Regions from separate parts of the Methylobacterium sp. J-118 genome, predicted to be linked through region 1. Evidence: predicted binding sites of a transcription regulator. Region 1 holds the regulator's gene; each other region holds the start of a gene.
What was found. Region 1 encodes PhoB, which activates phosphate uptake and scavenging genes when phosphate is short. Its sites were predicted from a motif close to TGTCATNNANCTGTCAT; they were not measured.
Positions count from the first base shown of each region.

Region 2: the regulator PhoB is predicted to act here: its motif matches at 6,284-6,300, upstream of phnC (phosphonate ABC transporter ATP-binding protein).
Region 3: the regulator PhoB is predicted to act here: its motif matches at 5,526-5,542, upstream of AC3IF3_RS06930 (calcineurin-like phosphoesterase C-terminal domain-containing protein).

Region 1 is NZ_JBYQFA010000001.1:481,478-490,828, reverse strand. Features, by position in the region: gene pstA (phosphate ABC transporter permease PstA) at 1-138, shown strand, start outside; gene pstB (phosphate ABC transporter ATP-binding protein PstB) at 164-994, shown strand; gene phoU (phosphate signaling complex protein PhoU) at 1,132-1,842, shown strand; gene phoB (phosphate regulon transcriptional regulator PhoB) at 1,977-2,672, shown strand; gene AC3IF3_RS02280 (protein-disulfide reductase DsbD family protein) at 2,750-4,900, opposite strand; gene AC3IF3_RS02275 (aminopeptidase P family protein) at 5,430-7,268, opposite strand; gene AC3IF3_RS02270 (hypothetical protein) at 7,298-7,717, shown strand; gene AC3IF3_RS02265 (response regulator) at 8,061-8,720, shown strand; gene AC3IF3_RS02260 (NAD-dependent succinate-semialdehyde dehydrogenase) at 8,792-9,351, opposite strand, start outside.
Region 2 is NZ_JBYQFA010000001.1:2,896,665-2,906,015, reverse strand. Features, by position in the region: gene AC3IF3_RS14020 (carbon-phosphorus lyase complex subunit) at 1-727, opposite strand, end outside; gene phnH (phosphonate C-P lyase system protein PhnH) at 730-1,317, opposite strand; gene phnG (phosphonate C-P lyase system protein PhnG) at 1,320-1,790, opposite strand; gene phnF (phosphonate metabolism transcriptional regulator PhnF) at 1,870-2,613, shown strand; gene phnE (phosphonate ABC transporter, permease protein PhnE) at 2,620-3,486, opposite strand; gene phnE (phosphonate ABC transporter, permease protein PhnE) at 3,483-4,373, opposite strand; gene phnD (phosphonate ABC transporter substrate-binding protein) at 4,381-5,310, opposite strand; gene phnC (phosphonate ABC transporter ATP-binding protein) at 5,392-6,240, opposite strand; gene AC3IF3_RS13980 (LbetaH domain-containing protein) at 6,409-7,035, opposite strand; gene AC3IF3_RS13975 (DUF1045 domain-containing protein) at 7,028-7,714, opposite strand; gene AC3IF3_RS13970 (ceramide glucosyltransferase) at 7,747-8,895, opposite strand; gene AC3IF3_RS13965 (autotransporter family protein) at 9,014-9,351, opposite strand, start outside.
Region 3 is NZ_JBYQFA010000001.1:1,428,508-1,437,858, forward strand. Features, by position in the region: gene ubiA (4-hydroxybenzoate octaprenyltransferase) at 1-330, shown strand, start outside; gene AC3IF3_RS06900 (DUF6101 family protein) at 346-801, opposite strand; gene AC3IF3_RS06905 (inositol monophosphatase family protein) at 1,207-2,022, shown strand; gene AC3IF3_RS06910 (AsnC family transcriptional regulator) at 2,044-2,283, opposite strand; gene AC3IF3_RS06915 (cold-shock protein) at 2,523-2,732, opposite strand; gene AC3IF3_RS06920 (hypothetical protein) at 3,050-3,439, shown strand; gene AC3IF3_RS06925 (hypothetical protein) at 3,448-3,651, opposite strand; gene AC3IF3_RS06930 (calcineurin-like phosphoesterase C-terminal domain-containing protein) at 3,778-5,433, opposite strand; gene AC3IF3_RS06935 (L,D-transpeptidase family protein) at 5,633-6,931, opposite strand; gene AC3IF3_RS06940 (hypothetical protein) at 7,162-7,548, shown strand; gene AC3IF3_RS06945 (copper chaperone PCu(A)C domain-containing protein) at 7,591-8,559, shown strand; gene AC3IF3_RS06950 (hypothetical protein) at 8,608-9,027, shown strand; gene AC3IF3_RS06955 (TonB-dependent receptor family protein) at 9,070-9,351, shown strand, end outside.

The sequences.
Region 1 (9,351 bases):
ATGATCTACCAATTCGCGCTCTCGCCGTATCCCAACTGGCAGCAGCTCGCCTGGGCCGGGGCACTCCTGATCACCATGACCATCCTCGCCCTCTCGGTCATCGCCCGCGTGGTGATCAAGCCGCAGCGTGCCCGCTGAAGCGCAAGCCCGAAGGATCAACCCGATGAGCACCGCCGCAGCGTCCGTCACCACCGACCGCCAGTTCCAGGCCTCCGCCAAGACCGTGGCCGACACCAATGCCCCCGTACGCATCGCCGTGAAGGGGCTGAACTTCTACTACGGCCATTTTCACGGCCTGAAGAACATCGACCTGAACTTCCACGACCGGCAGGTGACGGCCCTGATCGGCCCCTCGGGCTGCGGGAAGTCGACCCTGCTGCGGACCTTCAACCGGATCTACAGCCTCTATCCGGAGCAGCGCGCCGAGGGACAGATCCTTCTGGACGGCATGAACATCCTGGATCCCAAGATCGATCTCAACGATCTGCGCGCCCGGGTCGGCATGGTCTTCCAGAAGCCGACGCCGTTCCCGATGTCGATCTACGACAACGTCGCCTTCGGCATCCGCCTCTACGAGAAGCTGGGGAAATCGGATCTCGACGACCGGGTCGAGACGTCGCTGCGCAAGGCGGCGCTCTGGGACGAGGTGAAGGACAAGCTCAAGCAGTCCGGCATGGGCCTGTCGGGCGGCCAGCAGCAGCGCCTGTGCATCGCCCGCACCGTGGCCCAGCGCCCGGACGTCATCCTGTTCGACGAGCCGACCTCGGCGCTGGACCCGATCTCGACGGGGCGCATCGAGGAACTGATCGAGCAGCTGCGCGACGAATTCACCATCGCGATCGTCACCCACAACATGCAGCAGGCGGCGCGCATCTCGCAGTTCACCGCGTTCATGTATCTCGGCGAGCTCGTCGAAGTCGGGCCGACCGACAGGCTGTTCATGAACCCGACCGAGCGGCGGACGCAGGATTACATCACCGGCCGTTTCGGCTGATCAGCCTCGGAAACCGCACCCCCGCGGCGCTGCGCGCGAGCATAGCCGCCGCGGCCGGGTAAGATCTGCATCAGACCCGAGGCATCGCACGTCCCCGAGGCATCGCACGTCGCGGCCCCCATCGAAGGATCTCCCCCATGCCCGGCCATATCGTCTCGTCCTACGATACCGACCTGGAGAACCTGCGCCGCTCGATCTCGGAGATGGGCGGCGTGGCCGAGAAGATGACCGCCGAGGCAACCGACGCCCTCGTCCGGCGGGACGACGGGCTCGCCCAGGCGGTGATCCTCGCGGACAAGCGCCTCGACGCCCTCCAGCGGGACATCGAGGAGCGGTCCGTCCTGCTGATCGCCCGGCGCCAGCCGCTCGCGATCGACCTGCGCGAGACCATCTCGGCGATCCGCGTCTCGGGCGATCTCGAGCGGATCGGCGACCTCGCCAAGAACGTGGCGAAGCGTGTGGTTGCGATCTCCGATCAGGCCCCGGCACAGAAGATCGTGCTGGGCGTCCGCCACATGAGCGACCTCGCAGAGGGCCAGCTCAAGGACGTACTGGATGCCTACGCGAGTCGCGACATCGAGGCCGCCCATGACGTGTGGGAGCGCGACGGCGAGATCGATGCGCTGTACAATTCGCTGTTTCGCGAGCTCCTGACCTATATGATGGAGGATCCGCGCAACATTTCGTTCTGCACCCACCTGCTGTTCTGCGCCAAGAACGTCGAACGCATCGGCGACCACACCACCAATATCGCCGAGACCATCCACTATCTCGCCACCGGCGAGACTCTGGCGGGCGACCGGCCCAAGAACGATGCGTCGAACTACGCGACGGTCGAGCACGAATAGGTCCCGGAGCGAACCCACGGCGCCTCACCATCTTCGGGGCGGTCGCCGCGGCGACGGCTGGTTCCAGTTGAGACGGGCTGGGCCTCCAGAACGCGCGGCGGGTTCGCCCTTAGAACAGGTCATCGAACGTGAGCATGCAAGTCCTGATTGTCGAGGACGAGGAGGCACTGACCACGCTGCTGCGCTACAACCTGGAGGCCGAGGGCTTTCTGGTCGATACGGCGGCCCGCGGTGACGATGCGGAACTGCTCCTGGCCGAGCGCATGCCCGATCTGGTCCTGCTCGACTGGATGCTGCCGGGCCTCTCCGGGATCGAGCTCTGCCGCCGCATCCGCGCCCGGCGCGAGACCGAGCGTCTACCGGTGATCATGCTCACCGCCCGGGGGGAGGAGGGGGACCGGGTCCGCGGCCTCGGCACGGGCGCGGACGACTATATCGTCAAGCCGTTCTCGGTCCCGGAGCTGCTCGCCCGGATCCGCGCCCTCCTGCGCCGGGCCAAGCCCGCCCATGTCTCGGATCGGCTGGCCGCCGGGGATCTCGAACTCGACCGCACCGGCCACCGGGTGCGCCGCGCCGGCGAGGAGCTGCATCTCGGCCCCACCGAGTTCCGCCTGCTCGAATTCCTGATGCTCGCCCCGGGGCGGGTCTTCTCCCGGGAACAGCTCCTCGACGGGGTCTGGGGCCACGACGTCTATATCGACGAGCGCACCGTGGACGTGCATGTCGGGCGCCTGCGCAAGGCGCTGAACGGTCCGCGCCAGCCCGATCCGATCCGCACCGTCCGCGGCTCCGGATACGCCTTCGACGAGACCTTCTCGCTCGAGGCTTGAGCGGCGCGGTCTCTCGGATTCAAAATGTCCGGGATCCAGCCCGTTTGGAAACCCTGCATCGACACCGGCCGCGCTGCTCAGCGGGTCAGCGCGGCGCTCTTGTCGGCGGTCGGAACCGAGGCCAGAGCCTGAAGCACCGTCCCCTCGGTGAGGATCTGGGGCAGCACCAGAGGCTCCCCCGCGCCGGCATAGAGCAGGTATAGCGGCACGCCGCTCCGCCCGTGCTTTTCCAGGAGGCGGGTGATCTCGGGATTCTGGTTGGTCCAGTCGCCCTTCAGGTACGTCACGCCCCGCTCGGTCATCGCGGTCCGCACCGCCTTCGTGGAGAGGGAGGTGGTCTCGTTGACCGCGCAGGTGATGCACCAGGCCGCGGTCATGTTGACGAAGACAGGTCTGCCCGCGTTCACCAGCGTGTCCAGGCGCGCCTGGGTAAATGGCTCGGCGCCGCCGGTGAAGGCCTGCGCGCCCGGACCCGCACGGTCCTGCGGGAGGGTGAGCGCGAGGGCCGCGACGGCGAAGAGCGCCAGGGCCGCGCCGACCTGCGCGATCCGGGCGGCCCCGGGCGCAGCGCCGCGCCCGCGCTCCCAGGCCCAGGCGGCGAAGCCCACCAGCACCAAGCCGATCAACGCCGCCAGAAGGCCCCTCGGCTCGACCTGCTGCGCCAGGACCCAGATCAGCCAGGCCACGGTGGCATAGACCGGGAAGGCGAGCCCCTGCTTGAGGGTCTCCATCCAGGCGCCCGGCCGCGGCAGCGCCCGCAGGGCCGGCGGCCAGAGGGTCAGCGCCAGGAATGGCAGGGCCAGGCCGAGCCCGAGGCTCGCGAAGACGGCGAGCGCCACGCCGACGCTCTGGGTCAGGGCGAAGCCCACCGCCGAGCCCATGAACGGCGCCGTGCAGGGCGTCGCCACCAGCGTGGCGAGCACGCCGGTGAAGAACGAGCCGCTCAGGCCGGCGCGCCGGGCCAGCCCGTCGCCGAGACCGGCGAGCCGGCCCCCGATCTGAACCGCCCCGGACAGGTTCAGGCCCATCGCGAACAGCAGATAGGCGAGCCCCGCCACCACGGCGGGCGATTGCAGTTGGAAGCCCCAGCCGATCGCAGCCCCGCCGCCCTTCAGGGCGATCAGCAGGGCGGCGAGCCCCAGGAAGCTCGCCAGCACGCCGGCCGTGTAGGCGAAGCCGTGCAACCGGAGGCGGGCCGGGCTCTCGCCGGCATGCCGGACGAGACCCAGCACCTTGATCGACAGCACCGGGAAGACGCAGGGCATCAGGTTCAGGATCAAGCCGCCGAGGAAGGCGAAGGCGGCGGCGGTCGCGAGGGTCAGCGCATCCCCGTCGGGGACGGACGCCGGCCGCGGGGTCGCCGCGTCGACCGGCGGCCCAACGGCCGGGAGCATGGGCTCGTCGCCATACGCGAAGGCGAGGTGGCGGCTGCCGTCCTCCGTCACTTCGTCCAGGGTCAGCACGCCGGGAAGGGCCTCGGGCGCCGGATCGGTCGGGCTGCTCCGGGCGAGGGTGAGGTGCAGGCCGGTCCCGTCGGCCGACATCACCTGTGCGGCGGCATTGTCGATCGCGGTTTCGGCATAGGGGAAATAGGCGGCGTTCCGGACCGCGTCGGGCCGGAGGCCAGCCGCCGCGAAGTCGAGCCGCAGAGTGTCGCCCTGGCTCGACAGGCGCAGTGGCCAAAGCGCCGGTGCGGGGAGGGCGGCCCGGGCGCGGGCGAACAGGGCCGCGATGTCGGGATCGGGCCGCGGTGCCCCCACCGGCAGGGTCAGGGCGAGGTCCGCCGAGCCCGGCACGCATTCGGTTTCGCAGACGAGGTAGGTCAGCTTGGCCCGGATCTCCACCGGGGTCGCGGGATCGAGGCTCGGCGGCGGCGTCACGGGGACGAGGAGCGTGACCTCGCCCTCGTAGCCGTAATTCATCAGCGTCGCGATCGGGATGCGCTCCGGCGCCGGCCACCGGATCGCCCCGGCGTTGAAGCCGGCCGGCAGGGTCCAGGTGACCTCGGGCGGCAGCCCGGAATCCCCCGGATTGCGCCAGTAGACGTGCCAGCCGGGCTTCACCTGCATGCGCACGGCCAGGGTGAAGGGCTGCGCCCCCGTCACCGCGCCGGGCTCGGCCACGAGGCTCGACCGCACGAGATCCGGCGGCGTGCGCAGGCCCTGCGCCAAAGCGGGCGTGCAGCAGGCGGCGAGCAGCAGGAGTTGGAAGGCGAAGCGGCGGATCATGCTGTCCCTTCGCGCGCCGGGCGGGCGCGGTTTCACGCGCGGTCTCTTCGAGCCTGGGGCGGACTTTTCCGTGACGGACGCCTTATAGCGCGCCGAATCGATGCGTGTCCCGCACCCGGATGATCGACCCATGGGCCGCGACATCGACGGCCTTCAACCGCGGGGCTCAAAGAGCACCAGGTCGAGGAACGCCGTCCGTTGATCGTCCCGCAACCGGCAAAAGTGGTCGACTGCCGAGCGGGCGGAGTCCGAGGGCGGCGCGCGCATCTGTCGGAACGAACGACTGTGCGGGATCGTCATCGGCGGCCTGCCGCCGCTTCTGCAATTCCACGACCGCACGGGCGATCGAACGAAAGGGCGCCCAAATCCTCCAGCCGGCTCGGCGAGATACAGGGCACGTTGAGGCATGTGCCGATACGCTCCGGGACCACGGCCGGAGCGCGCACCGGCTTCGAGACATCTGTCGATCCGTTCTGCGCCGCGCGGCAGCACAAGAGCGGCCATCTTGCGCCCCAAGGCCGTAACGGCGTCAGCCCGGCAGCGGCGCCGTCGCCCGCTCCAGCCATGTGCGCGCGCCGGCATCAAGGACCGGTATCAGGACCTCGCGGACCCGCGCGTGATAGGCGTCGATCCAGATCCGCTCGCCCGGATCGAGCAGGTCCGGATCGATCAACCGCCGGTCGTAGGGCGCGAGCGTCAGCGTCTCGAAGCCGAGCATCGGGCGCTCGCCGCCCGCAACCGCGCGCGGCTCGACCAGGACGAGGTTCTCGATCCGGATGCCGTAGGCGCCGGCGGCGTAGTAGCCAGGCTCGTTCGACAGGATCATCCCAGGCTCCAGCGCCACCGTGCCGGTCTTGGCGATGCGCTGCGGCCCCTCGTGGACCGAGAGGAACGCCCCGACTCCATGGCCCGTGCCGTGGTCGAAATCGAGCCCCGCCTGCCAGAGGGGCGCCCGGGCGAAGGCGTCGATCTGGGCGCCGGTCGTGCCCCTCGGGAAGACCGCCCGGGCGATAGCGACGTGGCCCTTCAGCACCCGGGTGAAGCGATCGCGCATCGCGGCGCTCGGCTCCCCCATCGCGACGGTGCGGGTGATATCGGTGGTGCCGTCCAGGTATTGCGCCCCGGAATCGATCAGGAACAGCTCGCCGGGCCGGACCGCCCGGTCGCTAGCGCGGGTGACCCGGTAGTGGACGATCGCCCCATTCGGTCCGGATCCCGAGATCGTCGGAAACGACACGTCGCGCAGGTCGCCACCGGCGGCGCGGAAATCCTCCAGCGCCTCGACCACGGCGATCTCGGTGAGACCGCCCGCCGCGGCCGCATCGTCGAGCCAGGCGAGGAAGCGCACGACGCTCGCCCCGTCGCGGCCATGGGCATCGCGCGCGCCGGCGATCTCGGCGGCGTTCTTCACCGCCTTCATCCCGGTGATCGGATCCTTGCCGACATCGACGGTGCCGCCGGCCGCCTCGATCTTTTCCTTCAGGGCGACGGCGCCCGTCGCCGCATCGAGCCGGACCCGTACCCCGCTCAAGGATCCGAGCCCGTCCTCCAGCGCGGCCCGGGGCAGGATCTCGGCGACGGGGGCGAGGGCCGCGCGCAGGGCCGGGTCGACCTCCGCCGAGACCAGGAAGAGGCGTGCCAGCCCCTCGCGGGGCAGAATCGCGTAGCCGAGCGCCAGGGGCGTATGGCCGATATCGGCACCCCGCAGGTTGAACGCCCAGGCGAGGTTGTGAGGGTCCGAGATCACCAGGGCGTCGCAGCCGGCCTCGGCCAGGATCGCGCGCACCCGAACCAGCTTCTCCTCGACCGTCTCGCCCGCCAGGGCATCCGGGTGGCGGACGACCGGCCCGGCGGGCGGCTTCGGCCGGCCGGCCCAGACCGCGTCGACCAGATTCGGCACGGCGCGCATCGCGCCCCCCGCTTTGGTGGCGGCCCGGTCCAGGCGCGCGAGCCCGTCCGGCGTATGCAGCCACGGATCATAACCGAGCACGTGGTCGCGCTTGAGGTGAGCGCCGATCCACGCCTCCGGCGTCGACTCGGCCAGGGGCACGACCGTGAGGATGGCGGTATCGATTTGCTCGGGCGCCTGAAGGGTGTAGCGGCCGTCCACCACCAGGGCGGCGGAATCCGTCAGGATCACCGCGGTCCCGGCGGAGCCGGTGAAGCCGGTGAGCCAGGCCAGCCGCTCGGCATCGGCGGGCACGTATTCCGACTGATGCTCGTCGGCGCGCGGCACGACGAAACCGTCGAGGCCGGCCTCGCGCAGGGCCGACCGCAGCGCCTCGATCCGCTCGGCGCCCTTGCGGTGGCCCGGATCGTCGAAGGTCTGGAAGCGCTGGCGCGGTCGGGAAGGAGGCGGCTCGATCATGCGGCGAGGGTAGAGCGCCCGCCGCCAGGGTGGCAACCGGCCTGTTCGGCGCGCGTGCCGGTGACACGGCACGCGCGCGGGGCCGGCGGCGTCGAAGGAGCGATAGCCGCGACGGGTCCCTGTTTTACCGTGAAAAAATCGCGAACAATCTTATCACGCCGCGGGTTTTGGCCTATTTTCGAACCATGGCACGGCGCGTCTATTACTGGATCAGCGACGGACCGGACGGCACTTTCGACGCCGTAGTGACGATCGAACCCGAGACCGTGATCCGGCGCGACAGCTTCGCGTCGCTCGCCGAGGTCGAGGAGTGGATCGACGGTCTGCGCATTCTCATGGCGGCGCTCGGCGCGCCGGTAGCCCAGACAGACGCGGCCGATGCGCCGGCCTCGATCGAGGCCGAACCGGACAGGTTCTGCCGACCGGGGATTCTGCGCACGGCGCGCTAGCGGATCGGATTGTCGATCGAGTCGGTGAAGCGGAATCTTGCTGGTGGAGCGGACGGCGCTGAACGGGTAAGCGGCGACCCACCGGGCACCGCGCTCACGCGCCAGGATCGTGCAGCCCGTGGACGGGCCCTTGGCGAGAAGGCCGGCCCGGCCCGCGTCTGAAGTGCCAAGCCCCGGGATTGGGCCGCTGGCTCGCTCCGGGACGGCCCGCCGAGGCCCGGGGGTGCCAGCGGCTCCCTCAGCATCCGCTTGCGCCCCGGGGCCGCTTCGAGCAATCCTCGACCCTCCCGTCCCGGTTCTCGACGGCACCCGTGAGGTTTTCGAGAGAAGGACCGCGTTGTCCGTGCATCTGCTGATCGTCGACGACCACCCGCTGTTCCGGGACGCCCTGGCGGCCACGATTCGTCTCGCGCATCCGGACGCGGTGCTGGACGAGGCCGACGGCATCGAGGCGGCCTGCGCGGTGCTGGGGGCCAACCGGGGCATCGACCTGACGCTCCTCGACCTGTCGATGCGGGGCACCTCCGGCTTCGACGGGCTGATCTCGATCCGGGCGCGCTTCCCGCGCGTCCCGATCCTGATCGTCTCCGGTCACGAGGACCCGCGGATCATGCGCGAGGCCCTGCAGCACGGGGCGGCCGGCTTCGTCCCGAAGGCCATGGACAAGGCGACGCTCACCCGGGCGATCGACGCTGTGCTGAGCGGGTCGCTGTTCCTGCCGCCGGGCCTCACCGAGGCGGATGCGCCGGAATCCCGGTCCAAGAAGGCGCCGCTGCCTGAGCGCCTTGCCCGCCTCACCCCGCAGCAAGTGCGGGTTCTGATGATGATCCGGCAGGGCAAGCTGAACAAGCAGATCGCCCACGAGCTTCAGGTCGGCGACTCGACCGTGAAGGCCCATGTCTCGGAGATCCTGCGCAAGCTCGAAGTGATCAGCCGGACGCAGATCGTGATCGACACGGCGTCCCTCGACTTCGACCAGATCCACAACGCCCAGCCAGCCTGACGGTCGCCGGATCCGCAGGCGGGCAGTCGCGGGCCGCCGGTGGCGCCCGACAGCCCGCTTCCCGAGCGGCGTCAGCCGCCGAGCCCGCCGACGCAGAGGTACTTGGTGTTCAGGTAATCCTCGATGCCCTGGTAGGAGCCCTCGCGGCCGAGGCCGGATTCCTTCACGCCGCCGAAGGGCGCCACCTCAGTGGTGATGATCCCCTCGTTGATGCCGACCATGCCGTATTCCAGCGCCTCGGCGACCCGGAAGGTCCGGCCGAGGTCGCGGGTGTAGAAGTAGCAGGCGAGCCCGAACTCGGTGTCGTTGGCCAGGCGGATCGCCTCGGCCTCGTCGCGGAAGCGGAACAAAGGCGCCAGGGGCCCGAAAGTCTCCTCGCGGGCCACCGCCATGTCGGGGGTCGCGCCGGTGATCACCGTGGGCTCGAAGAACTGGCCGCCCAGCGCGTGCCGGTGGCCGCCGGCGATCACCCGACCGCCCTTCGCGACGGCGTCGCGGATATGCGCCTCGGTCTTCTCGATCGCCGCCATGTCGATCAGCGGACCCTGGGCCACGCCTTCCTCGGTGCCGTTGCCGACCTTCAGGCGGTTGGCCGCCTCGGCCATCTTCTCCGCGAAGGCGTCGTAGATCC
Region 2 (9,351 bases), 2.4 Mb from region 1:
CCAGCTCCTCGGGGACGAAGTCCACCGCGACTTCGCCGACCCGGATCTCGCCCACGAACGGGTGGGTGCGGCCGTAGCCGCGCTGGGTCGAATAGGCGAGGCCGAGCACGAAGCCCTCGTCGCCCCGGGCCAGGGCCTGGAGCCGCAGGGCCCGGTCGGCGGGGTAATCCACCGGCTCCCGGGTGAGGTCGCCCGGGGGCGTGCCGTCATCCGGGGGGGCGGCCTCGATCAGCCCGTCCCGGGCCAGCAGGTCGGTGACCCGCGGGCAGTGCCCGGCATCGTCGCGCGGCTCGGCCTCGGCGGCGGCCTGGACCTCGCCCTCGGCGGCCAGCGCAAAGTCGATCAGCCGGTGGGTGTAGTCGAAGGTCGGCCCGAGCACCTGCCCGCCGGGCAGGTCCTTGAAGGTCGCCGAGACCCGGCGTTCCACCGCCATGACGCCGGTATCGACCGGCACCGAGGCGCCAAAGCGCGGCAGGGTCGTCCGGTAGGCGCGGACCAGGAACACCGCCTCGACCACGTCGCCCCGGGCCTGCTTGAGGGCCAGAGCCGCGAGGTCGGGGTCGTAGAGCGAGCCCTCGGTCATCACCCGGTCGACCAGCAGGGCCATCTGCGCGCGGATCTGCGCCACGGACAGCTCCGGCACCGCGGGGTCGCCGCGGCGGGCCTCGGCCAGGAGCCGGTGGGCGTTGTCGATGGCGGCCTCGCCGCCCTTCACGGCCACGTACATGGCTAATTCTCCGTGACGGCGGTGGAGCGCGGCAGGCCGACGACCCGGCCGGGGGCGGTGAGGATCAGGTCGACGCCCAGGGGGAAGTCGGCGCGGTTCTCCGCGCACTGGGCGACGAAGCCCTCCGGCAGGGGCGCCAGCGCCACGCGGGCGGTGCCGCGGATGCCGGGGCCGGCGAGGCACAGCCCCGCCCCCTCGGTGATCGCGTCGAGGGCGAGCACCAGGGTGGTGGCGGTGTCGGGATAGGCCGGCGTGCCGGACGCGAAGGTGCCGAGCGGCGGGCAGCGGGCCGGATCGCCGATCAGCGCGAAGGCGGCCCCGGCCGGATCGTCGGTGAGGGGCGCCCCGGTGTGGAAGCGCAGATACACGGCGACCTCGGGGGCCGCCGCCAGGCCGGCATCGAGCCAGACCGGCGTGTCGGCATCGGTGAGCGCCAGCGCCACGGCGGCGAGTTCCGGGGTCAGCGGCGCCGGGGGCTCGAGGCCGGCTCGGAGCGGCCGGGGCCGCCCCGGCCGGGCGAGGGCATCCATCACCGCGCGGAACGTGTCCTGCGCATCGTGGACCGGATCGGCGAAACCGGGTGCGAGCATGCTCAGTCCTCCCCGCGGGCGACGGTCAGGAATTCGACGCGGGTGGCGGCGATGCGCCGTGCCGCCTGTCGGCGCGCCGCCTCGGTCCGGGCGGCCGCGCCGGCGAGGGCCGCCTCGACCCCGGCGCGCCGTGCCGAATCCTGCCAGAGGGCGTCGAGGATCGCGGCCAGCCGCGCCTTCGTGCGGTCGCGACCGAGATGGTAGGCGAAGCCGGTGCTGCCATCCGGGAGACGGATCGACGCCCGGGTCACGCTGACCTCGCCGAAATGGAACGGCCGCCCGTCGCCGCCGATCCGGCCCTCGGCCATCACCAGCCCGGTTTCCGGGGGGCGCAGATCCTCCGCCGCCGGGGCATCGAGGCACGCGACGGCGGCTTCGAGCTCACTCCGGCCGGCTTCGGCGCAGAGCGCCATCATCGCCCGCCGGGCTTCGATCCCGGGACCATTCTGCGGTCCCGTCGGGTTCGGGGTCATCGCGAATCCCTCCGTCGCATCGTTGTATAGATATATAGACAACTGGCGCCCCGGGCACAAATGAAGTTTGGATGACAGGATGGACGCACAGGAGCAGGCGCCCGGCCTCGTCCGGGGTGAGGGACTGGCGGCGTGGCGGCAGATCGCCGACGCCCTCACGGCCGAGATCGCCGCGGGATCCCACGCACCCGGGCAGCAGCTTCCCACCGAGGCGGCGCTCGCGGCGCGGTTCTCGGTGAACCGACACACGGTGCGCCGGGCCCTCGCCGCCCTGGCCGAGAGCGGCCTCGTGCGGGCCAGCCAGGGCCGGGGCACCTTCGTCGAGGACGCCCCGCTGGCCTACCCGATCGGGCCGCGCACCCGCTTCTCCGAGATCGTCGCCGGGGCCGGCCGCGAAGCCTGGGGCGACCTGATCGCCTCGGGCACCCGCCCGGCCGGCTCCGAGCAGGCGGCGGCGCTGGCGCTCCCCCCCGGCGCGCCGGTGCTGGAACTGCTGACGGTCCACCGGGCGGACGACACCCCGCTGTCGACGGCGCTGACCTGGCTGCCGCTGCCACGCTTTTCGGGCTTCGCCGAGGCCTATGCCGAGCGCGGCTCGATCACCCGGGCGCTGGCGGCCTGCGGCGTCCACGACTACACCCGGCTCTCGACGCGCATCCGCGCCCGCCCGGCCGATGCCCAGGAGGCGGGGCGCCTCGACATCGCCCCCGGGCGGGTTGTGATGGTCGTCTCGAGCGTCAACATCGACCAGGCGGGCGTGCCGATCCAGGCGAACCGCACCCTGTTCGCCGCCGACCGGGTGGAGCTGGTGATCGGCACGTGAGGCCGGTCAGCGCGCCGCCGGCCCGATCAGCGCCCGGCGCAGGCGGGTCGAGACCCCGTCGATCGCCGCCACGGTGACGAGGATCATCAGGACCAGGAAGGCGACCTGCCTCAGCTCCAGCACGCGGATCAGCTCGGTGAGATACTGGCCGATACCGCCGGCGCCGACGATGCCGATGATCGTGGCCGAGCGGGTGTTCGATTCGAAGAAGTACAGCACCTGGCTCGCCAGCACCGGCAGCACGGCGGGGATCAGGCCGAAGCGGATCCGGTGCAGGGCCGAGCCGCCCGAGGCGACGACGCCCTCGCCGGGCCGGCGGTCGCAGGTCTCGATCGCCTCGGAGAACAGCTTGCCGAACGCCCCGAAATCCGAGCACGCGATGGCGAGCGCCCCCGCGAAGGGGCCGAGCCCGACGACGTTGATCCAGATCAGCGCCCAGATCAGCACGTCCACCGAGCGCATGACGTCGAGGCCGCGGCGGACGGCGAAGCGCGCGAACGGGTTGGGGACGACATTCCGGGCGGCCAGGAACGCCACCGGGAAGGCCAGGATCGCCGCCGTCAGCGTGCCGAGGAAGGCGATGCCCAGGGTCTCGCCCAGCGCGTGCAGGAAGGTCCAGAACTGGCCCTCCGGGGACGGCGGCAGCATCAGCACCGCAAAGGTGCCGAGCCGCCCGAGCCCGTGGAGGATCCGCGCCACCGAGAAATCGAGGCGCCAATAGCCGAACGCCGCCAGTCCGAGGAGGAGGCCGATCACCCCGGCCAGGCGTGCCCGCGCCGCCCAGTCGATGCGGAACTGCGCCGGGTAGCGGGCGCGCAGCCGGGCGAGGTCGGCCCGGGCGGTCGCCCGCAGGGTCTCGGACCGCGCGCTCATCGTGCGTGCTCCGGGCCGATCAGCCGATGGCGGACCCGCTCGGTGGCGAGGTCGATGCAGAACACGGTGAGGATGATCAGCACGAGGATCGCGCTGACATCCGCATAGTAGAAGTTGCGGATCGCCACCAGGAATTCCTGGCCGATGCCGCCGGCGCCGACGAAGCCCATCACCCCCGCCCCGCGCACGTTGATCTCGAACCGCAGCAGCGCGTAGGAGGCGAAATTCGACAGCACCTGGGGCAGCACCGCGAAGCGCACGGTCTCGATCCACGTGGCGCCCGAGGCCGACAGGCCCTCGACGGGACGCATGTCGATGTTCTCGACCACCTCGGAGAACAGCTTGCCGAGCGCCCCCGTGGTGTGGATGGCGATGGCCAGCACGCCGACCATCGGCCCGAGGCCGAAGGCGATCACGAAGAGCAGCGCGAACACCACCTCGGGGACGGTGCGGCAGACCTCCAGGAAGCGCTTGGCGGCGATGCGCAGCAGGCGCGACCGCGCGAGGTTGGCGGCCGCCAGGAAGCTCAGGGCGAAGCCCGCGAGCCCGCCGAGCAGCGTGCCGAGATAGGCCATCAGCAGGGTCTCGCCCAGCAAGCCAAGCCAGTTCGGCAGGCCCCAGTACCAGGCGCGGACGTCCTCGATCGGATGGTCGAGGCCGATCGGCGGCAGGATCTCTTGGATATACGCGGTGAACTTGCCGATGTTCTCGATGAAGACCAGCGGCCGCACCTCGGCGGCGAGCCCGGCGAGCAGCGCCAGCACCGCGACGATCGCGAAGCCCGCCAGCGTGCGGCGGCGCGCGGCCCGGGTCGCCGCCGCGTAGAGGCCGGAGAGGGCGGCTTCCCGCTCCGGCGGCAGGGGTGTCGGGCCGTGCGAGGTCGGCATGCCCGGATCAGGACTTCTTGCGCTGCTCGTCGTTGAACTTCAGCATGTCGATGATCGGCTGATAATCCTTCAGCGTCACCGGGGTGAGGCCCTGGTCCTTGCCGTCCGACAGCCGGTCGAACGCCGCCTTGTCGGCGGTCGGCAGAGCGATGAAGGCCTGGCGGATCTTGGCCTTCAGGTCGTCGGGCAGGCTCGCCAGCACGGCGAAGGGGCCCTCCGGCAGGAAGTCGGACTTGAACACCACCCGGAAGTCCGACTGCTGCATCGGCGTGCCGTCCGGCTTCTTGAGCATGCCCTTGGCGGCCATGCGGGTGACCATCGTGTCGGTCTCGGAGTTCCAGAGATTGGCGGCGGCGTCGGCGGTGCCCTGGGTGAGCGCCAGGACGGCGTTCTCGTGGCTGCCGGCGTAGAAGGTCTTGGCGAAGAACTTCTCCACGTCGTAGCCGGCCCGCTTGAGGAAGAAGCGCGGCGCCTGGTTGCCGGAGGTGGAATTGGGGTCGACCAGAGCGAGGTTCTTGCCCTTGAGGTCCTCGACCGTCTTGTACGGGCTCGTGGCCAGCACGTAGACCACCGAATAGTAGCCCGAGGCGCCGGTCTCGTGCTTCTGGTTCACGATCGGCTCGATCTTCACCCCGGTCATCACCGCCCGGGCGAAGGAGGCGGGGCCGTACCAGGCGATCTGGATGTTGCCGGCGCGCTGGCCCTCGATCACGGCCGCGTAGTCGCTGGCGACCCGCAGCTTCACCGGCACGCCCAGGGTCTTGGTCAGGTAGGCGGTGAGCGGCGCCCAGCGATCGGCGGTGCCCGAGGCGTTCTCGGCGGGGATCACGCCCAGCGTCAGTTCGGGATACTGGGCCTTCCAGTCCTGGGCGGCGGCCGGCAGGCCGAGGAGCGCGAGGGCGGCGGCCGCGGCCGCGAGGGTGCGTCGGGTGATCATTGCGTTCTCCTGTGCGGGCCCTGGGGCAGGGCTCGGCCGGCCGGCCCCCTGCGCGCCGGGGTGACGGACATCGTTGTCGGCTCAGGCGCCGATCGCGGCTTCGCGGACCGGACGCGCGGGCATGGAGCCGGGCAGGCCCGGCATGGCCGCCCGCTGCTCCGCCTCGCGCTGCGCGGAATCGTCGAGCACCTCGCCGGCCTCCAGCCCGTAGAGCCGGCGCGCCACGTCCTCGGTGAGGTCGAAGGGGCCGCCCTCGAACACCACGCGGCCCGCCGCGAGGCCGACGAGGCGGTCGCAATAGGCGCGGGCGAGGTCGAGGGAATGCAGGTTGCACAGCACCGTGATGCCGTAGCGCCGGTTCACGTCGGCGAGCGCATCCATCACGAGGCGTGTGTTGCGCGGGTCGAGGGAGGCCACCGGCTCGTCGGCGAGCAGGATCTCGGGCTCCTGCACGAGGGCGCGGGCGATGGCGACGCGCTGCTGCTGCCCGCCCGACAGGCCATCGGCCCGCTGGCCGGCGAACTCGCCCATGTCGAAGCTCTCCAGGGCGGCGAGCGCCATGGCCCGGTCCGCGTCGGACCACAGGCGCATCAGGGCCCGGTGGCTCGGCACGTGACTGAGGCGCCCCATGAGCACGTTGGTCATCACGTCGAGGCGGCCGACGAGGTTGAATTGCTGGAAGATCATGGCGCAGCGGGTGCGCCAGTCCCGCAGGGCCCGGCCCCGCAGGGTCGTGACGTCCCGCCCGTCGTGGAGGATACGGCCCGAACTCGGATCCGCCAGCCGGTTGATCAGGCGCAGCAGCGTCGACTTGCCGGCACCCGAGCGGCCGATCACGCCGACGAAGCTGCCGGGCTCGATCCGCAACGAGACACCGTCGACCGCGCGCCGGTCGCCATACTGGCGCGTGAGATCTTCGATGACGAGCATGCATCCATCCGCGGCGGAATGGCCGCAGCTAAACGCCGCTTCTACGACGGTTGGATGACGAAGACCTCGGAATATCTATAGCCGACGAATGAATAGGGATCCGCGCGGGTATCTTACCGAGATGATGTCGCCGCCACGCGGACGAAGACGGTGTCCGCGGCGGCGATGTCACGCCGAAGCTTCGTGACGGTCCAGAAACGCTTCGATGGCGAGCCCGCGGAAATCCGGCAGCGCCCGGCGCAGGCGCGCGTGATCCCAGTCCCACCAGGCGAGGCGCTCCAGGCGCGCGGCGATCGCCTCGGGGAAGCGGGGCCGCACCGGCCGCGCGGGATTGCCGACCACGATCGTGTAGGGGGCGACATCGCGGGTGACGATCGCCCCCGCCCCGACCACCGCGCCGGTGCCGATGCGGCGGCCGGGCAGGACGACGACCCCGTGGCCGATCCAGACGTCGTGGCCGATCGTCACCGGGCTCGACCGGCGCCGGTCGAAGAAGGCGTCCTCGTCCGCCTCCTCCGGCCAGTAGGCGCGGGCCCGGTAGGTGAAATGCGCCTGCGATGCGCGCTCCATCGGATGGTTGCCGGGATTGATCCGCACGCTCGCGGCGATCGAGCAGAACTTGCCGATCGTCGTGTAGATCACCTCGCCGTCCTGGGCGATGTAGGAATAATCGTCCAGGACCGATTCGGTGATGCGGGTGCGGGCCCCGATCTCGGTGTAGTGGCCGAGGCGGCTTGCCTGGACCCGGGCGCTGGGATCGATGGCGGGCGCGAGCCCGAGGGGCTGGTCAGCCATGGGCGTCTCCGAAGGGCAGGCGCGCCAGGAGCCGGAACGGCCCGGACCCGTCCTGGGTCAGGAGGCACACCGCGTCGATCACGGCGGGCTCCGGGCCCGAGGCGGCATAGGCCGCGGCGAGGCGCCGGTGCCAGCCGTCGTGGTCGGGCCCCGGCAGGGCGTCGGTCAGGGTCATGTGGAAGCGGAAGGCCTCGAACACGTAGGGGTAGCCCCAGCGGTCGAGCAGCGCGCGGCCGCGGGAATCCAGCCGCTCCGGCCGGCGCTTCGCGCGCTCGGCCCCGGTCAGCGGCGCCCGGAACGGGTCGAGGGCGGCGACGCATTCGGCCGCGAGCAGGCCCAGACCCGGCGGCGGGGCCTCCGGCACCAGGGCGAGGAACGGTCCGAGCGCCGCGACCACCAGCGGCCCGAGCGGCACCGGCGGGTGCGCGGCGGCGAGGCCCCGGGCGGCGGCGACGAGATCGGCCTCCGCGGTCCCCGGCGCGAGGCGCAGCGGCGCCTTGAGGGTCGCGTGGAAACCGTAGAGCCGGGCCCCCGCCGTGACCGCAGCGAGGCCGCCCGGTGTCTCCGGATGCGGGACCGTCCGCCCGGACGCGTTGTCGTAGCCGAGCACGGCGTTGCCGAACGCCTCCAGACGCGAGCCCGGAGCAGGGAGCCAGTACAGGGCGTAGCGGCGCGACACGTCCAAAGCCTCCGGGTATCTCGCGGCATTCCTCAGGCCGTCGGCGCGTAGCTCCGGGCGTCGGCGGGCCGGCGCGGACGGACATCCATGGCGTTGCCGCGCCACACGATGGCGCTCTGCACCCAGGCGCCCAGCCAGATCGCCGGGATCAGGAGATCGCGCACCAGGAAGACCGCCGGCATGCGGGGCGAGCGATGCCAGCCCGCGCGGACCGCGAGCCAGTGCTCGGCTCCGTAGCACAGGACCGCGATACCCGCAGCGCCGGAAAGTCCGGCGAGGCTGCCGGACCACAGCGCCAGCAGCAGCGCCGGCAGCAGGACGCCGCTGCCGATCTCCGGGATGAAGAACAGCGGGAAGGTCACCCGCCGCAACCGGGCCCAGCGCAGCTGCCGCGCCCAGACCTCCCGGAAGCCGCGGGGTCCCAGGGGCTGCTCGAAGGGGCTCGCCACGAGATGGACGCGCTTGCCGGCGGCCCGGACCAGCTTGGTGGCGGCCGCGTCCTCGGCGATCTCGGCGGCGAGCGCCTGGAGGCCGCCCTGCGCTTCCAGGAACGGCTTGTGCCACAGCATGCTCTTGCCCTGCGCGAAACCCAGGCCGAACGCCTCGGCGGCGTATTGCCAGCGCGCCTGCAGGGTGTTGAGGAAGGCGCACTCGACCTCGGCCATGAAGCTGCCCGGGCGCGCGCCGGCCGGGGTCGAGCAGACGAGGCCGGTCTCCTCCCGCCACGCGGCCTGGAGGCACTGGAGGTAATCCGGCGGCATGGCCACGTTGGAATCGGCCAGCACCACCCAATCGTGGGCGGCGGCGCGCCAGCCGGGCAGGCAGTTGTTCAGCTTCGGGTTCTCGCTGACGCGCTCGTCGCCGCGGATCAGGCGGGCCGGCACGTGGGGATGGGCGGCGATCAGGCGCTCCACCAGCGGCACGATCGGATCGGCCGGATCGGCCACGCAGAAGATCAGCTCGTAGGCCGGATAGTCGAGGCGGAAGCTCCGGGTCAGCATCTCCTCGCTGTAGGCCTCGACCCCGTGGAGCGGGCGGACCAGGGAGACGGGCGCCCCCGCCGGAAACCGCGACGGCCCGTGGCTTCGGCCGATGCGCCGGCCCGCGATGGCGATGCTGCCGATCTGGACGAGGGCCAGGAGCGCGCCGAGGGCGAGGGCCGGCACCGTGGCGTCAATCATGCGGGATCCCCCGTTGGCGTCCTGAGCGGCCCGGTCGCTAGCGGCCGGACCGCGTCAGTCGTGTGACACGCACGGGATGCGGGCCGGATATTGCCGGCCCGCGGTCGCGGCGTGGTCCTCAGAACCGGAGGGTGAAGTTGCCCTTGACGGCCTGATCCTGGGCCCGGGTGCCGGTCTGGCCGGTATAGGCGACGCCGAGGCTCGCGTTCGGCGCCACCGCCAGGTCCAGGCCGACCTCCGCCACCAGCGCGTCCCGGTCGATCGGAACGCCCGCGCTCAGGAAGGCCGGGCCGGTGCCGAAGCGCAGCAGCGCCGCCGGCACCACGTCCCCGAACGCCCTCCGGTATCCGATGAGCCCCCGCAGCGTCACCGGCAGACCCAGGCCCAGGTCCAGGCTGGTCTGCGCCCGCAGCCCGACGGTGGCCGCCCCGAGGTCGTAGTCGCGCGCGAAACTCG
Region 3 (9,351 bases), 950 kb from region 1:
ACGATCTACGCGGTGCAGGATATCGAGGACGACGAGATCGCCGGGATCCGCTCCTCCGCCCGCCTGTTCGGACGGCATGTGAGAGGCGCCGTCGGCCTGTGCTACGCCCTGGCGGCCCTGTTCGTGGGGCTCGCTGCCTGGGCGGCCGGGGCGGGCCTGATGGGCTTCCTCGGGGTCGCGGCCTTCGCCGGACATCTCGCCTGGCAGATTCGGTCGCTCAAGGAGCGCGACGGGCGCGGGGCCCTGATGCTGTTCCGGTCGAACCGGGATGCCGGCCTGATCCTGTTCGCCGGCCTTGCCACGGACGCGCTGCTGCGCGGTCTCGCCTGAGAGCCGTCGGGGCGGTCAGGTGCGGGCGATGATCTCGTTCTCGCCGCGGAAGATCTGCGGCCGCGCCGGGAGGCGTCCGGTCTTGCGGCGGGTCAGGAACCGCGGGCGGCGGCCGCCGAGCCCGGCATGACGGCGCCGGATGCGCACCCGACCGAGGATCACGCGGCCGAGCTGCTCGGTCACGGGGACGCGCACCCCGTCCTCGCGGACGATCATCCGCGCCAGACCGGCGCGGGCCGCGATGTCGCGCCACACCGCGACCACGTCGTCCTCGTCGAAGCTGCCGAGGCGATGCAGTTCCTCGCCCTCGGCATCGACCAGGATCAGGCTGAACCGGTCGGACCCGGTGATCTCGGCATCCTCGACGGCGTAGGCGAGCGCGATCCCGACGGCCCTGCGGGCGCCGGGGGTGCGGCCGATCACCGGAAGCGGCGAGACCATTAGGTGGGGGGGGGCCTCGGCACCCTGCATGCGCTGTCCCGCGTGATGTTCGTCCACGAACGGCGAAGTGTTCATCGGTCCGGATCCCTTGAGCAAGTGGCGGCACCGACCGGGCCGTCCGTTATGCCAAGCAAAATCGCACCCGAACTCCTCCACGCCGCTTAAGAGCCGTCCTTAAGCGATTCTGGACGGCGCCGTCATTTGCGGAATGCTCAATGCTTCCTTGAATGCTCAACATTTCCTTGCGCGGATTGGTCGTTATCGATTGATCAACCAGCATCCTTGTGGCGGTGCGGGCGGCGCCGTACAACGGCAGGGTCGGGTGCGCGATCCTTCCGCGCCCGGCCCCCTCAGCCCGAATGCGCGGACGTCCGTTCGACCGGATGCACGGTGCGGCGGGGCTCTCCGGCCCTCACGGATCTCACGCGGAGCGCGATGCCCGAGCCTCTCACCGACGATGCGGTATCCGCCCTGATGCCGGAGCTGCGCGCCGTCATGCGCGAGGCCGCCGACATCGCGCGGCCCTTCTTCCGGCTCGGCGGTCAGACCTCCGCCCGGATCTGGTCGAAGGCCGGCGGCTCGCCGGTGACCGAAGCCGACGTCGCGGTGGACGCCTTCCTGAAGGTCCGCCTCAGCGCGCTCGTCCCGCGGGCGGCGTGGCTGTCGGAGGAGACGGCGGACGATCCGGCCCGCCTCGGCCACGACCTCGTCTGGATTGTCGACCCGATCGACGGGACCCGGGCGTTCCTATCGGGCCATCCGGATTGGTCGATCGCGGTGGCGCTGCTGGCCGACGGCGAGCCGGTGATCGGATTCGTCCACGCGCCGGTCGGCGACGCGGATTACGAGGCGGTGCACGGGCGCGGCGCGACCCGGAACGGCGTACCGATCCGGGTCGATCCCCGCGCGCGCCTCGCCGGCGCTCGCATCACCGGCCCGAAGCCGATGCTCGACCGCCTGGCACGGGGTGCCGGGCCGAATCCCGACTTCGAATCGATCGCCCGGATCCCGTCCCTCGCCCTGCGGCTCGCGCGGGTGGCGGACGGGACCGTCGATATCGGAATGGTGTCCGGTCACGCCCGCGACTGGGATCTCGCGGCGGCGGACCTCGTCCTGCGGGAGGCCGGCGGGGTCGTCTGCGACTTCACGGGCGCAGCGACCCCCTACAACCGGCCCGACCCGGTTCACGGCGAACTCCTCGCCGCCTCGACGGCCCTGCGCGATCCCGTCCTGGCGGCCTGGGGCCGCTGAGGACGGCGGCGCCGGCCGTTGTCAGGCCGCCACAGCGGCTTCGCGCACCATGACCGCGGCAGGGGCGAGCCCGAGGCGGTCGGCGAGATGCCAGTGCAGTTCCCGTGAGGAATGGTAGTTGTAGGACCGGTCGATCAGGTGACTGACATCGATCCCGGTATGGTCCGCGGTCCTGGCCTGGGCCAGCTTGCCGACCCGGAAGGTCGGGGCGTCGGTCACCGGTGAACGGATGCCGCGGCGGCGTGTGTACTCGAACAACATAAGTGTTTTTCTTTTCTGGTCTTTTCTGGACCGGACGTTCGTACCGCCCGGTATCGTGTTGGGGATTTGCCTCCGGCGCGACCTGGGACCGGGCGGTTTCGCCCGGGACGGTAGCGTCGGAAGGGAGAGCCGCATCGTGCGGCCGAATCAGGGTCCCGCCGCCGTCTCCCGCCGGGCGGGAGCCCCGCGGGCATCGATCCGCGCGGGGGATTGGCGCGGGACCCGCAGAGCCGGAAGGATCAGGCTGCCTGCAGGTTGCTGGCGGCGTCCTTGCCGCTGCGCTTGTCGGTCAGGATCTCGTAAGAGACCCGCTGGCCTTCGATGAGATTGCGCATTCCGGCGCGCTCGACGGCCGAGATGTGAACGAACACGTCCTTGCCGCCGTCGTCGGGCTGGATGAAACCGTAGCCCTTCGTCTCATTGTACCATTTCACAGTGCCGGTATTCACGTATTGTACCTCGTTCGTCCATGGGCCATTCGCGCGGCACGACGGCCGCGTGATGCACCACGGTCTTTCTGGATTTGGCCAGGGTGGCGGGGCGCGAGACGCTGAACCGTGTAAAGCGTCAGCCTCGGTGGGTAAGCCCCCCGAGAACGTATTTAATCGCTGGCTGCGGCCGCAACAAGGCGCCGGCCGCGTATCTTCTGCGTCGCAGGCCGGGACGAAGGCGCGGCCGCGGCGCGCCGCCCCCTGTGTTTTCGGGCCTCCGCGATGCATATACGGAGTGCGTGCAAGCAGTTACGACGCGCGGCTCTGGACGATACATGGCAGGCATATCGGTCTCGCTGGACGGTGCGAACATCCAGCTGTCCTTCCAGAAGGACGATCAAGCGACGGCGGTGGTGATGGATGCCCGGGCCGCCCGCGCCCTGGTGCGCGCCGTCGGGCAGCTGCTCACGGCGATCGACGACACCGACGAGCCGGACATGACCGACGAGATGGGCGACGAGGACATCGCCATGCTCGAAGTGACGTCCTCGGCAATCGAGATCGGCACCGACGACGAGGGCCAGGCGGTGGTCGCTCTTCAGGCCGGCGCGTTGCCGCCGTTCCAGCTACGCCTGACCGACGAAGAGGCCCGCCACGTGGTGACGAGCCTCTCGGAGATCCTCAACGCGCCGCGCGACGTTCGCACCTCGCACGGCGGCCACTGACGCTCGGATCACATGCGCGTGCCGGGATCGGTGGGTGTGCCGGGGAAGACGTCGGGCTCGGAGCCCGGACCGCCCGGTTCGCCGATGCCGGGATCGTTCACCGGATAGGGTGTGCGCGGTCCGGTCGGCCCGATATCGGGCTCCTCATCGGGGATCGGCGGGGGCGGCGGCAGATCGCCGGGCGTGGGCTCGGGTAGGCCGGGATTGGCCATGACGCGGCTCCTGTTGGCTTGGGATCCGGACCAACGGACCGGGCTCGCGTGGGTTCCGAGGCCGCGTGGCGGGTTCGCGACCCGGCTGGACACCGGAACGGGGCGCTCGGCGTCGGGATTGGCCGCCTATCCGCGCTCGCCCGCGATCTCAAGCACCGTGCAACCGCATATCGGCCGCCCGTACTCGTCGGTCCCCTCGACGGTGACGCGGTGCGCACCCGGCGCGAGGTCGTCGGGCAGCCGCGCCGTCCAGATGTGGGTCGAGGGCGTCGCCTGCACCCAGCTCTTCTTGGTCTCCGGGTAGCGCGCAAAGAGTTCGGTGACGAAGGGGTCGAGCCGGCGGGTCCGCGCCATCGCCAGCGGCGGCCGGTCGCCGATCCGGGCGGTCAGGCGCGTGCGCGGCCCGCCGTCGAACACGTTCACCACCAGGGTTGTATCGGGAAGCGCGTCCTGCGGCACCGGCGGCCGGAGACCCTGGACCGGCCGGGTCGAGCGGATCACCTCCACGGCGCCGACGCGCGCCTCGCTCTCGAACAGGATGCGCATCGTCTCGTCGGGCTGGCCCTGCGCGGCGACGTAGCGGGTCGTGTAGTCGGTGCCGCGGATCGACAGGACGTGAAACCCATTCGGCGTCCCGTCGCGGCTGTCGGCCGAGGGGATGCCCGTGCGCGTGTCGGGCCCGCTCCACCACGAGCCCGAGACGGCGGTCAGCACGTGATGGTGGTGCCCGTCGGCCGGGTAATGGTGCTCGGTCGTGTGGGTGTGGCCCGAGAGGCTCAGCACCCGGCGCCCCGCCAGCAGATCGAGGAGGGCAGCGCGGTCGAGGGTGATGCCGTGGGGATCGTCCGGCGTCGTATCGGTGAACAGCGGGATGTGCATGGCCAGCACGATCAGGTCGTCCTGCGGGATCTCCGGCAGGAGGTTGCGCAGGAAGGCCAGGCTGCGGTCGCCGATATGCCCCCGGTAGGTGTTGGCGCCGACCGGGACCGGCGGCCCCAACCACTCGACGTTGTCGAGCATCACGAACCAGGCCCGCCCGTGCCGGAACGCGTAGGTCGGCGCGCCGTAGACCCGCTTCCAGGTCTCGCGGCTGTAGCGGGCATCCGGGGCCTGCATGTTGAGGTCGTGGTTGCCCGGCAGGCTGTACCAGGGCAGCCCGATCCGCCCGACGATGCGATTGGACCGGCCGTAGAGCGAGAGATCGTCGAACAGGACGTCGCCGGCGGTCAGGCCGAAGGCCGCCGGGATCGCCATGGCGCGGGCGACCGCCGTATCCCGCACGTGGTCGAGTTCGAACCGGCTCTCGGGCTGGGGATCGGTGAACAGGACGACATCGAAATCCGCCGGCTCATCGACCCGGGTCAGGGTGAAGTCGATGGACGCCGGCAGCGGCCCGGTCGGCGCGACCCCGGGATAGCGCAGGCCGATCTCGGCGGGCGTGCCGTTCGGCTGGTGGATGTAGGAATGGCGCGGCACGTTGTCGGCGTCGCGCGGGAGGGCGTAGCCCGGCGGCTTGATCACGAAGACGGCGCCGTCGCCCGGCATCGGCAGGCGATAGCGGCCCTGATCGTCCGTGCGCGCGATCTCGCGGCCGTTCGAGACCAGTACGCCGGGGAGCGGAGTCCGGCCGGCCCCGGCCGTGGCGCCGGCATAGACGATCCCGGTGGCCTCCGCGGCCCCCTGGGCCTCTGCCCGGCCGGCCACGAGCCCCAATCCGGCGAGGCCCGCCACGGTCTCCCGGCGGGTGAGGCGTCCATCTCCGGAGGTCGATTCGCGCGACATCGGGGCTCCTGTCGGAATTCCAAGCCAGTGCCGAGGCAGGAAGCCGGCAAACCCGCTCCCGCGACGTGGCCCCAGCGGCCAAGCAGATCCGTTTGACCGGGCGATGACAGCGGCGTTCCCAAACGCGCGAGGCCCGCATCTCGGGGGAGATGCGGGCCTCGGATGATTCGGAAGCGGGTCGGCAGCGCCGGCCGGCGGACTATTCCTCGTCGCCGGGCTCGAAGGTCTGCGGCATCGGCTCGGCGCTGGCGACCGGGGTCGGCGCGCCGATGGTCGAGGGGACGTTCACGCCGTCGCGCTTGTAGATGTCGTCGCGGAACTGAACCACGCCGTCCGGGGTCGACCAGGCCGTGATGTAGGTCCAGTAGACCGGCACCGGCTGGGCGATGTTGGCGTCGACGCGCTTGCCGCTCTCGATCGCTTCCTCGACCTTCTGGCGGTCCCAGCCGGGCGTGTCCTTCAGGAGCCACGTGATGTACTCGCGCACGTTCTGCACGCGCACGCAGCCCGACGAGATGAAGCGGAAATCGTCGCCGAACACGCCCTTGGTGTTCGTGTCGTGCATGAACACGCCGTAGGGGTTCGGGATGTTGATCCGGACGATGCCCATCGAGTTGAAGTCGGCGCCGGAATCCTGCCGGTAGGTGTAGCGCGTGCCCTCGTCGGAGTTCCAGTTCACCGATTTCGGCGAGACCTCCTGGCCGTTCGACAGGATGCGGATCCGGTTGTCCGTGAGGTAGTTCGGATCCTTCTGCATCTTCGGGATCAGGTCCTTCTTCACGATCGAAGCCGGGACCGTCCAGGTCGGGTTGAAGTTGATCTGCGTCGCCTTGGTGTTCATGATCGGCGACTGCCGGTCGATCTTGCCGACGCCCGCGGCGTGGAGCGTCACGACCTGGCCGTTCTCCACCGTCTCGACCAGGGCGGCCGGGATGTTGGTGATTACGAAGCGCCGGCCGAGATCGCCCGAATAGGAGCGCAGGCGCACGACGTTGGTCTCGAGCTGGCGCAGGCGCACGTCGGCGGGAACGTTCATCGCCTGCTGGGTGGCGAGGCTCATCGTGCCGGTCTGGCTGAGGCCGTGGCGGGACTGGAAGCGCTTCACGCCGGCGGCGACGTAGGAATCGTACACGCCTGAGCCGCCGGCGGCGGCATCGAGGTCGCCGGTGACGATCAGGCGCTGGCGCACGGCGGCCACGGCCGGGCCGCGGGAGCCGATGCGCAGGTGCTCGGCGCCGGAGACCGGGCGCCAGCCGCCGCGGGTGACGATGTCCTTGTAGCGCTCGACCATCTGCTCGGTCGCCGCCACGGTCTGGGGCGAGAGGATCGGCACCGTCTCGCGCTGCACCTGCATGCCGGCGGGCGACGCGTAGTCCTGCGCCCATTCGGCCTGTGCGTAATTGCCCTGGTCACGGGCCTCCGCGGCGCCGAGGCCCAGGGCGCTCAGGGCGGCCACGCTCAGGAGGGTGGTGAACCGGTTTTGTGCCGTCATGCGCATCGGTCGCTGGCTCTGGTCCGGAGTCTGTTCGGATCGTGGCGGGAGGGATCGTCTCGGCCGCCACGCTGTCGGGTTGACGCTTAAGACTCCCTATCGAAGGGGCCGGATTGTGGCATCGCGGTGCGCCAGCGCACGCCGCGTTCGGCTGCGGCCCGCCGGCAACAGCCACGACCCTCCGGGTGTGGCAGGACTGCCATAGGCGTTGGAAGCGCACGGGGTGCGGGAGCAGCATGGGACCGGGTCCGACCACGGGGAATCGTCGCGGGGGTCCTCAGGCCCGGCCGCTGCGCGCCGTGATCGCCGTGCTGGCGCTCTATGCCTTCGTCCTTCAGGCCTTCCTCGGTGGCCTGATGCCGATGCCGGCGGCGGCCGACGGGATCTGCGCGCAGCATTCCGCGGACGGGTCGGATTTCGGCAAGGCGGTCCCGCACGGTCACGGCGATTGCTGCACGGCGGCTCAGGTCACCGGCACCGCGCTTCCGCCCCGGGAGGCCCCCTCGGCGGTCGCGTGGATCGCGCCGGCGCACGCGTGCGCCGGCTTCGGACAGCCTGCCGAACCCTGCGCCCGCCCCCCGCCCGGGGGCGGCACGTCACCCAGGGGACCGCCGACGGCCTGAGCGATCGTTTGCCAACGGATCCCTCAGGACGGATGCATTCCCATGAAAAGTCTCGTTTCGGCCGTGCTCGGCCTCGGCCTCGTCGCCTCCGCGGCACAGGCCCACGCGGTGCTGGAGCGCAAGCAGGCGAGCCCCGGCTCGTCCTATCGCGGCGTCGTCCAGATCATGCACGGCTGCTCCGGCAAGCCGACCACCCGGGTGAGCGTCACGATCCCGGAGGGGCTGATCGGCGCCAAGCCGATGCCGAAGCCCGGCTGGACGGTGGCGACGACCCGCGGCGCCTACGCCCGGACCTACACCACCCACCACGGCACCGCCTCCGAGGGCGTGACGGCGATCACCTGGAGCGGCGGCTCGCTGCCGGACGACGCGGTCGACGAATTCACCTTCCTCGCGCAGGTGGCCGACACGTTCGAACCCGGCGCGACCGTCTACGTCCCGGTGCAGCAGGATTGCACGGAGGGCGGCTATTCCTGGTCCGAGATCCCGAAGGCCGGCCAGGACGCCCATGACCTGAAGGCGGCGGCACCCGCCTTCCGCATCGTACCGGCCGCGGCCCAGACGACCGCCGCGGCGGCAACCGCGACCGCTACCCCGGTGAAGGCTGGCGACCTCAGCATCGAGACACCGTGGCTGCGCGCCACCCCGAACGGCGCCAAGGTGGCGGGCGGCTATGTCCGCATCACCAACACCGGCAGCACCCCGGACACGCTGACGGGGGCCGCTGTGCCCTTCGCCAAGACGGGCGACATCCATTCCATGTCGATGGAGGGGGGCGTCATGAAGATGGCGCCGGTCTCCGAGGGCCTGACCATCAAGCCCGGCGATACCGTGGAGCTGAAGCCCGGCGGCTATCACCTGATGTTCGAGGGTCTCACCGGCGCGCCCAAGGCCGGGGAGACCGTATCCGGGACACTGACCTTCCAGCGGGCCGGCACCGTTCCGGTGACCTTCTCGGTGGCGCCGATCGGTGCGTCCACGCCCGCCGGCCAGCACCAGCATCAGCACTAGCGGTCCGGCCGGAGCAACGCACCGCGCATCGACAGTCCCGAGCGCCCCATGGCGTGCGCCCGATCCTACGGCACCCGGACCGGAGCCCCGGAGCGGCGATCCCGGCTGAGTCCGGCCGGGCGCCGCCTCGTGGCGATCCTCGTCCTGTATGCGCTCGCGCTCCAGAACGTCCTCGGCGGCCTCGCGATGGCCGCCGCGGCGGCGCCGGAACACGTCCTGTGCCTATCCGGCGGCACGATCGACGGGCCGGGGCCGGACGATCCGCACGTTCCGGCCCATGGGCCGATGGCCTGTTGCGTCGCGTGCCATACCGCGAGCCCGGCCGCCCTTCCCGCCCCGGCGCCGGCCGAAGCGGTGCCGGCCCTCTACCCGGTCGCGCTCATCCGGTCGCGGCCGCCGCGCAGCGCGCTGCCACGGGCGCCCCCCGCGGCGGGTCCCCGCGCCCGAGCCCCTCCCCCCGTCGTCTGATCCGATCGCCCCTGCCCGATCCTCAGACACGGACACGATTCCATGCCCCGCCTCATCCGGGCCGGCCGCCGCGCCGCCCTGTCGCTCCTCGCCTGCGCCACGCCATCGGCGGCCCGGGCCCAGGTCCCCGCCGTCGCCCTGCCCGAACTCAGCGTCGTCGGCAGCGCCACGCCCACCGGGCCGCTCCCGGGGGAATCACGCGGCTCGCTCTCCGTCCCGAGCGTCGATCGCCAGCGCGCGGCGCTCTACCAGACCGTGGGATCCGTCGCCTTCGTGGACGCCGCGACGCTCCAGGACCGCTACGCCAACACCATCCGGGACGTC